DNA from 2 places in the Pectobacterium hainanensis genome. Region 1 is predicted to be linked to the other one. Evidence: riboswitches for the same ligand, from Rfam matches in the RefSeq annotation. Region 1 holds a riboswitch; the other holds the start of a gene.

What was found. A riboswitch is a leader RNA that binds a small molecule or an ion and turns the genes downstream of it on or off. The one in region 1 is predicted to bind thiamine pyrophosphate.
Region 2: linked by a shared signal. The riboswitch ahead of thiC (phosphomethylpyrimidine synthase ThiC) and the one ahead of thiB (thiamine ABC transporter substrate binding subunit) in region 1 are both predicted to bind thiamine pyrophosphate.

The regions. Positions count from the first base shown of each region.
Region 1 covers NZ_JBJYIN010000005.1:263,753-269,530, forward strand. Annotated here, with positions in the region: gene sgrR (HTH-type transcriptional regulator SgrR) at 1-1,556, shown strand, start outside; TPP riboswitch at 1,594-1,723, shown strand; gene thiB (thiamine ABC transporter substrate binding subunit) at 1,774-2,787, shown strand; gene thiP (thiamine/thiamine pyrophosphate ABC transporter permease ThiP) at 2,763-4,370, shown strand; gene thiQ (thiamine ABC transporter ATP-binding protein ThiQ) at 4,357-5,058, shown strand; gene ilvB (acetolactate synthase large subunit) at 5,395-5,778, shown strand, end outside.
Region 2 covers NZ_JBJYIN010000027.1:4,550-10,327, reverse strand. Annotated here, with positions in the region: gene thiC (phosphomethylpyrimidine synthase ThiC) at 1-1,629, opposite strand, end outside; TPP riboswitch at 1,746-1,884, opposite strand; gene rsd (sigma D regulator) at 2,019-2,480, opposite strand; gene nudC (NAD(+) diphosphatase) at 2,589-3,407, shown strand; gene hemE (uroporphyrinogen decarboxylase) at 3,435-4,499, shown strand; gene nfi (deoxyribonuclease V) at 4,515-5,183, shown strand; gene ACKPVM_RS19690 (YjaG family protein) at 5,262-5,778, shown strand, end outside.

The sequences.
Region 1 (5,778 bases):
GCTCGCGCCGTCATATCCGTTCACTGTTGGGGGCAATGCAACGACAGGGTTGGCTAACCTGGCAGGCAGAAGCAGGCAGAGGAAAACGCTCACAGCTTTCGTTCATTTATACCGGTCTCGCGCTGAAAGAGCAGCGGGCAGAGGATTTATTGGAACAAGATCGTATCGATCAACTGGTTCAGCTTGTCGGTGACAAAGAAACCGTACGCCAAATGCTCTTGTCCCATCTTGGTCGTAGCTTTCGTCAAGGCAAACATATACTGCGTATCCTGTATTACCGGCCATTGCGTAATTTACTGCCCGGTTCAGCGCTACGACGCTCAGAAATGCATATCGCCAGACAAATATTCAGCGGATTAACCAATATAAATGAGGAAAACGGGGAACTGGAACCCGATCTGGCACATCACTGGCAGAGACTGGAACCCTTGCGTTGGCGCTTTTATCTACGCCCGTCAATCCGTTTTCATCATGGACGTGAGCTCACGATGAATGATGTCATCACCTCACTGACCCGGCTAGCGGAACTCCCTCTGTTTTGTCATATCGACAGTGTCACCTCGCCTATGCCTTTTGTCATCGACGTGCGGTTAAAGAGTGACGATAACTGGTTACCGTGGCTGCTTGGCAGTGTGCCGGCCATGATCCTGCCTCAGGAATGGCGAACGCTGCCCGATTTTGCCAGACACCCGATTGGCACCGGGCCTTACGCCGTTGTCAGCAATAACAACAACCATATGAAAATACGTGCCTTTGATGACTATTATGGTTATCGAGCGCTTATTGACGAGGTCAATATCTGGGTATTACCAGATGAGCCGGAAGAAATGCCCGTTTCTGTCAAAGTGCAGTCCGATGATTCCCGTCACGAACAGTTGGAAAGCAGGATGGAAGAAGGCTGTTATTTCATTATGTTTGATAAACGCTCGCCGCTAGCCAAACATCCTGACATTCGTCGTTGGCTCTGGCAGGTATTTAACCCCATTGCGCTGCTAAGCCATGCCGATGCCGCCCATCAGCGAGACTGGTCACCGGCTTACAGCCTACTTCCTCGCTGGCATCATCAACAGCCCAGTACGCCATTACCCAAACCCCACGGCCTTGAGCACGTCACACTCACCTTTTATCAGGCGCATCCTGAATACCAAATATTGAGTGAAATCATGCGTAAACTATTGGCAAAGCATGATGTCCATCTACACGTTCAAACCGTCAGTTACGAAGACTGGTATCAGGGAAACAGCGAAAGTGATATTTGGTTCAGTAGCGTGAACTGCTACCTTCCCCTCGAATTTTCGCTATTCGCCATGCTTTATGAGCTACCACTGATGCAACATTGTCTGGATGACGATCTGCATCAGGATGCGCACCAATGGCGTACCCATGCGCTTCCTATCGCAGAGTGGTGCGATAAGTTGGTCAACAGCGGTCAGTTACATCCTTTGCTCCATCATTGGCTGCAATTGCAAGGTCAGCGCAGTATGCGCGGGATTCGTATGAACATGCTGGGCTGGTTTGACTTCAAATCGGCCTGGTTTGTGCCGCCGGAAAACTGAGAACCTTTCCCTGCGACCTTGAACCCTTTACAATGACTCGTTCTCAACGGGGTGCGGAACAGGTTTCGCCACAGGATAGACCGCGGCGTAACGCTTTTTCGCTGAGAAAACACCCGTCGAACCTGATCCGGTTAATACCGGCGAAGGGATTTGAGAGTGCTCATCGCTGACTCAAAATCCTTTGCCACCCTATGATTTTCAGGAGTGCAAAGTGTTCATGACATCATTATTAAAACGTTCAGCCATCCTGCTGAGACAAAGCCTGCCCTGCTTATTACTGCTTTCCGCACCGGTTTTCGCCAAACCTGCGCTCACCGTCTATACCTATGATTCCTTCGCGTCCGAATGGGGGCCTGGTCCGGTCATTAAAACCGCCTTTGAAAAAGAGTGTGAATGTGAGCTCAATTTTGTCGCGCTGGAAGATGGCGCATCGTTATTGAACCGACTGCGTATGGAAGGTAAAAACAGTAAAGCGGACATCATTCTGGGATTAGACAATAACCTGTTGCAGGCTGCGGAACAAACCGGCTTGTTTACCCAACATAGTGTTGATACCCGTGCGCTTAAAGTGCCCGGCGGTTGGAGTAATGCAACGTTCGTGCCCTATGATTACGGTTATTTCGCTTTCGTCTATAACAAAGAGAAACTCAAAAATCCGCCCAAGAGTTTGCATGAACTGATCGACAGTGCCGAACCATGGAAAGTGATTTATCAGGATCCACGCACCAGTACGCCGGGATTGGGGTTACTGCTGTGGATGCAACAAGTGTATGGCGAACAGGCCCCCGAGGCATGGCAAAAGCTGGCAAAGAAAACCGTTACGGTGACCAAAGGCTGGAGTGAAGCTTACGGCTTGTTCCTGAAAGGCGAGGCCGATCTGGTCCTCAGTTACACCACGTCTCCGGCTTATCACATCATTGAAGAGAAAAAAGAAAATTACGCGGCGGCCAACTTCAGCGAGGGGCATTACCTGCAAATTGAAGTCGCAGGTCAGTTAGCCGCCAGCAAGCAGCCAGAACTGGCAAAACGGTTTATGCAATTCATATTAAGTCCGACATTCCAGCAGGCGATCCCCACGACCAACTGGATGTATCCGGTGATATCCACCGAGTTGCCCGCTGGGTTTGCCGCACTGCCCGTTCCAGAAAAATCACTGCAATACAGCGCCCAACAGGTCGCAGAAAAAAGGAATAGCTGGATTCAGGCATGGCAACGCGCCGTCAGTCATTGACAGCAGGCAGCGTATGGCCAGGACTATTGGCTGCTGCGCTGCTCATTACTGTCGCTACGCTGGCTTTCGGGGCGCTCTGGCTACAGGCTCCCGAGAGTCAGTGGGAAACGCTATGGCATGACAGCTATCTGTGGCATGTCATTCGTTTCACCTTTTGGCAGGCTTTATTGTCTGCATTATTCTCAACCATACCGGCCACATTTCTTGCCAGAGCATTGTACCGACGCCGCTTTCCCGGCCACCGCTGGCTAATGCGACTGTGCGCCATGACATTGGTGCTTCCCGTGTTGGTCGCCGTATTTGGTCTGCTCAGCGTGTATGGCAGTCAAGGATGGCTGGCACAACTCCTGACATTTTTAGGGCTTCCCTATCCATTCTCACCTTATGGTCTGCAAGGGATCCTGCTGGCGCACGTTTTCTTTAATCTGCCGCTGGCAACTCGTTTGTTATTACAAACGCTGGAAAGTATCGCAACCGAACAACGCCAGTTGGCCGCGCAATTGGGCATGAACGGCTGGCAGCACTTTTGTCTCGTCGAATGGCCTGCGCTGCGCAGACAAATTCTGCCAACCGCCGCGCTTATTTTCATGCTGTGTTTCGCCAGTTTCGCTACTGTGTTGTCTCTTGGCGGCGGTCCACGAGCCACCACTATCGAACTCGCCATTTATCAAGCCCTTAGTTTTGACTACGATCCTTCACGCGCGGCATTACTGGCATTGATCCAGATGGTTTGCTGTCTCGGACTCATGCTGTTCAGTCAGCGATTGGGACGTATTTTACCTGTTGGTCACACTCAGCAGTTGGTGTGGCGTAACCCGCAAGACAGTCGGTATAGTCAGCTTTGTGACAGCCTACTAATTAGCGCGTTATTACTTTTAGTCATCCCACCGCTACTGGCCGTCATCGTGGATGGCGTTAACCTGTCGCTCCTTGTGGTATTGCAACAACCCGTCTTATGGCAAACCCTGTTTACGTCGCTGCGCATTGCAATAAGCGCGGGGCTGTTATGTATCATCCTAACGATGATGCTGCTCTGGAGCAGCAGAGAATTGAAGTTGCGCCAACAAACGTTGTACGGTCAGCTGATGAATCTAAGCGGTATGTTGATCCTCGCGATGCCAGGTATCGTACTGGCAACCGGATTTTTTTTATTGTTTAACAATACGGTGGGATTACCGGATTCTCCTTACGCGTTAGTTGTGATGACCAATGCGCTCATGGCGATCCCCTATGCGCTTAAAGTACTGGAAAACCCGATGTACGATGTCGCTGAACGCTACAATCAGCTTTGTTTGTCATTGGATCTACAGGGCTGGCGGCGATTGAGAATCATTGAACTCTCTGCACTAAAACAACCGCTGGCGCAAGCATTGGCCTTTGCCTGTGTCTTATCGATCGGCGACTTTGGCATTATCGCCCTATTCGGCAGCGAGCAATTCCGCACGTTACCTTTTTATCTTTATCAGCAAATGGGTTCCTATCGCAGCGCGGACGGTGCCGTTACTGCCCTGTTGCTGATGCTTATCTGCTTTGTATTATTCACCCTGATTGAAAAACTGGCAGGTCGCCATGATCGCACTTGATAAGCTGACGTATCTTTATCAACACGTTCCCATGCATTTTGATTTTCACGTTCAATCAGGCGAACGCGTCGCCATTCTCGGCCCCAGCGGGGCAGGGAAAAGTACGTTGCTGAACCTGATTGCCGGTTTTCTGATGGCTGACAGTGGCTCGTTGCGCCTGAATGGCGAATCACATTTGCATACGCCACCGGCTAAGCGCCCCGTTTCGATCCTGTTTCAGGAAAATAACCTTTTTCCTCATCTGACCCTTGAGCAAAACATTGCGCTAGGTCTGAACCCCGGGCTTCGTCTGGACGACACACAACAAAAGACGTTAAGACAAATTGCGGATAACGTCGGATTAACGGCGTTACTCAACCGACTCCCTTCACAGGTTTCAGGAGGGCAACGTCAACGTGCAGCACTGGGACGCTGTCTAGTTCGCCAACGCCCGATTTTGCTGCTGGACGAACCGTTTTCTGCGCTCGATCCCGCATTACGACTAGAAATGCTGGAACTGCTCGATAGCATGTGTCAGACACGCCAACTCACCCTGCTCATGGTCTCCCACAATCTGGATGACGCCGTCCGCATCGCACAGCGTACCGTGCTGATCGTTGATGGAAAGATTGGCTATGATGGCCCAACTCGCGCCCTTCAGGAAGGCTCAACGCCTGCGGCGCGGATATTGGGAATTGCCCCTCGCTGAAAAAATGTGATCTGATACAAATTTTAGGGTTTTATCCCTTGTAGGTATTGTGTCTTTTTCACGACCTATGCTTATATGAATAGGTTACTTAAACGTTAATAACAGGATTCCCGTGACGCACTATTCCTCTTCCACCTCAGCACTACTAAGCACCGCGCATGTTGACGCGGTCGTCGTCGTGCGCGTGGCAGTCGTGGTGGTCGTCGTCGGCAGCGCGCCGTAACGGGTTCCGAATCAAGCGAAAGATTCCAAACCCCGCCGGCGCTAGCCGAGCGGGGTTTCTTGTTTCTACCTCCCCGCTCTGAAAACGCACCGGCCCTGATGAAGGATATAAATATGCGTTATACAGGCGCCCAATTGATCGTCCGGCTGCTTGAACAGCAGGGCATCACAACAGTAGCAGGGATCCCAGGTGGAGCCGCCTTGCCGTTATACGATGCACTCGGCCAGAGTCAATCCATCCGACATATACTCGCCCGGCATGAACAAGGCGCGGGATTTATGGCTCAAGGCATGGCAAGGGCGAATGGTCGGGCAGCCGTCTGTATGGCATCGAGCGGTCCAGGCGCAACCAATCTGTTAACAGCCATTGCCGACGCCAAACTCGATTCCATTCCACTGGTCTGTATTACCGGTCAGGTACCGTCTGGCATGATTGGGACAGATGCCTTTCAGGAAGTTGATACTTACGGCATCTCAATTCCGGTGACGAAGCACAAC
Region 2 (5,778 bases), on a different contig from region 1:
ACGGATTTGTGCGCCGGGATGACCTTTCGCCAAATCGGCGGCGTGAGCGGCGATCTTGTAGGTAATCAACCCCTGCTTAACGTCTTCTTTATTCGGTAAACCGAGATGTTCCTTCGGTGTCACATAACAGAGCATGGCGCAGCCAAACCAGCCGATCATCGCGGCGCCGATGCCAGAGGTGAAATGATCGTAACCTGGTGCGATATCCGTGGTTAGCGGGCCGAGCGTATAGAACGGCGCTTCGTGGCAGTGCTCCAACTCTTCGGTCATGTTGCGGCGGATCATCTGCATCGGTACATGTCCAGGGCCTTCGATCATCACCTGTACGTCGTATTCCCAGGCAATTTTGGTCAGCTCGCCCAGCGTATGCAGTTCGGCGAACTGAGCTTCGTCGTTAGCGTCTTGAATTGAACCTGGACGTAATCCATCACCCAGTGAGAGCGCAACATCATAAGCGGCACAGATTTCACAAATTTCACGAAAGTGTTCATAGAGAAAACTTTCTTTATGATGCGACAGACACCATTTTGCCATGATAGATCCGCCGCGAGACACAATGCCGGTCAGGCGTTTGGCGGTCATTGGCACGTAGCGTAGCAGCACACCCGCATGAATGGTGAAATAGTCCACGCCTTGTTCTGCTTGTTCCAGCAGCGTGTCGCGGAACATGTCCCAGTTCAGGTTTTCCGCCACGCCATTCACTTTTTCTAATGCCTGATAAATGGGGACCGTACCAATCGGAACCGGGCTGTTACGCAGAATCCATTCGCGGGTTTCATGGATATAACGACCGGTTGAGAGATCCATCACCGTATCCGCGCCCCAACGGGTTGACCAGACTAACTTTTCCACCTCCTCTTCGATAGAGGACGTGACCGCCGAGTTGCCGATATTGGCGTTAACTTTAACCAGAAAGTTCCGACCAATGATCATGGGCTCTGATTCTGGGTGGTTAATATTAGCGGGGATAATGGCCCGTCCTGCGGCGACTTCCTGTCGTACAAATTCAGGCGTAATGTTCTCGGGTAAATGTGCGCCAAAGCTTTGCCCTAGATGCTGCTGGCGTAGCACCTCACCGCGAATTCGCTCTCGTCCCATGTTTTCACGAATCGCGATAAATTCCATTTCCGGGGTAATAATGCCCTGGCGAGCATAATGTAATTGTGTGACGCGTTTTCCTGCTTTCGCTCTTATCGGATGCGGTAAATGCTCGAAACGGAGGTGATCCAAACCCGCATCGGCGAGGCGCTGCTGAGTGAAATCGGAGCTTACTCCTGCCAGTGCTTCGGTATCGTTGCGTTCAGCGATCCAGTTAGCCCGGATCTTTCTCAAACCAATACGTACATCGGGGTGTGAGGCGGGGTCACCGTAAGGGCCCGCGGTGTCATAAACTGGAATGGCTTCGTTTGGTTCATATTGCGGTGAATCTTTGCTTCCACCCACCAATGTCGGGCTAAGTTGAATTTCACGCATGGGGACACGAATATCTTCTCGCGAGCCGGTCAGATAGATTCGCTGAGAATTGGGGAATGCCATTCCTTGTAGTGTATCGATAAATTGCTGGGCGGCTGCACGTTGCTCACGACGGCCAGTTTTAGACGGTTTTGATAATAATGGTTCTGTAGACATAGCAAGTTCCTATAAGACGTAAAGGGAAAATTGCTTGTCTGGAGACGGAGGGAGTAATAATGGGTATCAGGTCGCATAAAAAACGTATTTAGATCAACGCTATCTATGGCGCAATGAAACGAATTACTCTTGTTCCCTTCGCAGGTATTAACCCGATCAGGTTCCGCGGATCCCGAATTAACGGTCTCAGCCTGTGTCTTTCCCTTCTCAACAATGTCAAGAACGGAAGTACGCTAGGCACTCCGACAAGATAGCCCTAGTGTTAACGGGCTGATTACAACAACGACACTGTATGACGACAAAACCACCATGTCAAAGCGTGTCGGCATATCAGTGATAGATAGATCACATGATTAGTGATAACAAAATGATTTCACTGGCAATAAAAGTTAATTATCAAATACCAGTCGAATCATCTTGTCTTCTAACGTAAAACGTTCAGCCAGCGCTTCGCCAACATGAGAAAGCGCTTGCTGGAATTCAAGACAGTTATCATGATCGATAGCCGTGACCAGGCTGCTATCGTAAAATGTCATGATTTGCTGGGTATTGGTTTGTAATGCATGGTCAAGCTGGGTTGAACGAGCCAGTTTTTGTTCACTGAGAATGGCGGCTTCATGTAGCATCTTTTCATAGACATGAAAATGACCCGCCGAAAGATAATCCACCAGATTCTGACAAAAATGATCCAGAGCTTCTTCATCCAGACGTGAGAGTGTGTCTTTATTCGGCTTGATGCCAACCAGATGATAGTACGTGACAAGAAGCTGCTTACGTGCTTGTAGCCATTGGTCGATTAACGCATTATTGCCACCAACGTATTCAGTCAGGCTTTGTAACTGGTTTAGCATTGTTGACTCCGTGAACGGTAAGAAATAACTGAAATATTAGTTATAAAACTTATGTCATCACCCAGAGTGTAAAATGCCAGTGAAGTGAGAGTGGAGCAATAAAAAGATATGGAACAAACGTTAAAAGGTGATGAAAGTGGGTGGTGGGTAGTCAGTGATGCTGGGCAAATCTGGTTGCCTCAGGGAGAACTACCGCAGGGAACCGCAGCATCATGGTCATTACAGGATGCGAGAGGACGTATCATCGGTGAATGGCAGGGCTTACCTGTGTGGCTTGTGTGTCAGCATCGAGATAGTGAGATGACCTCCGTCCGACAACTTATTGAGCAAGATGCCGGGCTGTTCCAGCTAGCGGGACGCGGTATCCAACTGGCTGAATTTTATCGCTCCCATCGTTTTTGCGGTTACTGTGGTCACGAGATGGTACCGAGTAAAACCGAGCTGGCCTGTTTGTGCCACCACTGCAAAGAACGTTATTACCCCCAAATTGCGCCCTGTATCATTGTGGCTATTCGTCGTGGAAGTGAGATTCTGCTGGCACAACATCAGCGCCATCGCGGTAACATGTACACCGTGCTAGCAGGGTTTGTTGAAGTCGGAGAAACGCTGGAACAGACTGTTGCTCGCGAAGTCATGGAAGAAAGCCAAATTCAGATTAAGAACCTGCGTTATATCACTTCTCAGCCCTGGCCTTTTCCCCATTCACTGATGATGGCTTTTATGGCCGATTATGCTGGTGGAGATATCAAGCACGATCCGAAAGAGTTACGTGATGCGGCCTGGTTTCGCTATGATCGTTTGCCCATTTTACCACCACCAGGAACGGTAGCTCGCCGCCTCATTGAGGATACTGTGGTGTTGTGTCGGGAATGGGATGAGAACGATCGTGTTACCATTCACTCACATCGTGATACGTCACTGCGATAAGCATCATAATGCCTAAAGGAAAATGACATGAGCTACCTGAAAAACGATCGCTATTTGCGGGCGTTGTTACGCCAACCTGTTGACGTCACGCCCGTATGGATGATGCGTCAGGCCGGGCGATATTTGCCAGAGTACAAACTAACGCGTGCACAGGCCGGTGATTTTATGGCTCTGTGTAAGAATGCTGAGCTGGCGTGTGAAGTCACATTACAACCTTTGCGGCGCTATTCTCTTGATGCGGCCATTTTGTTTTCCGATATCCTGACGATCCCTGATGCCATGGGCTTAGGGCTCTATTTTGAAGCGGGAGAGGGCCCTCGTTTCCGCTCTCCCATCGCATCTCATGCTGATGTCGTTAAATTACCCGTCCCCGATCCAGAACAAGAACTCGGCTATGTGATGAATGCGGTGCGGACGATTCGTAAAAGCCTCGCCGGTGAGGTGCCGTTGATTGGCTTCTCGGGTAGTCCATGGACGCTGGCGACCTATATGGTTGAAGGCGGCAGCAGCAAAGCGTTTACCGTCATCAAGAAAATGATGTTCGCTGAGCCTAAAACATTACATCTGCTGCTGGATAAACTGGCCGATAGCGTCATTCTTTATCTCAACGCGCAGATTCGTGCGGGCGCACAGGCTGTGATGGTCTTTGATACCTGGGGTGGGGTGCTGAGCGGACGTGACTACAAAGAATTCTCCCTTCGGTACATGCATAAGATTGTTGATGGTTTACTGCGTGAGAACGAAGGCCGACGTGTACCAGTGACGCTCTTTACCAAAGGCGGAGGGCAGTGGCTTGAAGCGATGGCAGAGACCGGCTGCGATGCGCTGGGCCTGGATTGGACGAGCGATATTGCCGATGCACGCCGTCGCGTGGGCGATAAAGTGGCGCTACAGGGAAATATGGATCCGTCGATGTTGTATGCCGATCCGGCACGGATCGAACAGGAAGTGGCGTCGATCCTTGCTGGGTTCGGTCAAGGCAATGGACATGTATTCAATCTGGGGCACGGCATTCATCAGGATGTGCCGCCGGAACATGCAGGCGTTTTTGTTGAAGCCGTCCATCGGTTGTCCCGCGCTTATCATGCGTGATCGACAGGAGGTGATGTGATTGATACGCAACGGCTGAGGGCCGAACAGCTAGCCCGCGCTTCTGATGTGATTCGGCACGACGATTTACCTTTTGAGCAGCCTGCGTTTATCGCGGGGGCGGACGTTGGTTTCGAGCAGGGAGGAGCGGTCACTCGCGCTGCGATTGTCATCATGCGATACCCCTCTTTGGAAATGATTGAGTATAAAATTGCGCGAATCGACACAACGATGCCCTACATCCCTGGTTTTCTTTCTTTTCGCGAATGTCCGGGGCTGCTTGCTGCATGGGAGTTGGTTGAACAGAAGCCGGATCTGCTATTTGTCGATGGGCATGGGGTTTCTCATCCTCGTCGCTTGGGGGTCGCGAGCCATTTTGGCTTGCTGGTGAATGTGCCAACGATTGGTGTGGCGAAAAGTCGTCTGTGTGGTCATTTTGATGCGTTGGCGGATGAGGTCGGCAGCCAGCAGCCTCTGTCGGATAAGGACGAGCAGATTGGTTGGGTTTGGCGCAGCAAAGCACGTTGTAACCCATTATTTGTGGCGACAGGGCACCGGGTTGGTATGGACAGTGCGCTACAGTGGGTGAAACGTTGTACTCGTGGTTATCGTTTACCTGAGCCAACACGCTGGGCGGATGCGGTCGCGTCCAATCGCCCGGCATTTTTGCGCTGGCAGCAACGGTAAATATTTTAGGAATTCAGGAATAGGGCACGGCGATAATTTCAGGTACACTGCCGCCCAACGCCTTTAATGAGCATAAAAATGTTACGTAATCCCATTCATTTGCGTTTGGAAAAGCTGGGAAGCTGGCAGCATGTCACGTTTATGGCATGTCTGTGTGAACGAATGTATCCCAATTATCATGAGTTTTGCCGCCAGACTGATTTTGGTGATGCGATGGTTTATCGTCGCATTCTCGACCTGGTGTGGGAAACGCTGGTGGTTAAAGATGCCAAGGTGAATTTTGATAGCCAGTTAGAAAAGCTGGAGGAAGCGGTTCCTGCATCTGATGATTTTGCCATTTACGGCGTCTACCCGGCGATAGATGCTTGTATTGCGCTGGGTGAGCTGATTCATTCGCGTTTAAGTGGTGAAACGCTAGAGCACGCGATTGCAATTAGCGAAGCCTCAATTCGCACGGTTGCCATGCTGGAAATGACACAGGCTGGCAGAGAAATGACGGACGAAGAGCTGAACACGTTGTCTGTGATTGAAGAAGAATGGGACATCCAATGGGAGATTTTTCGCCTGTTGGCGGCTTGCGAAGAACGCGATATCG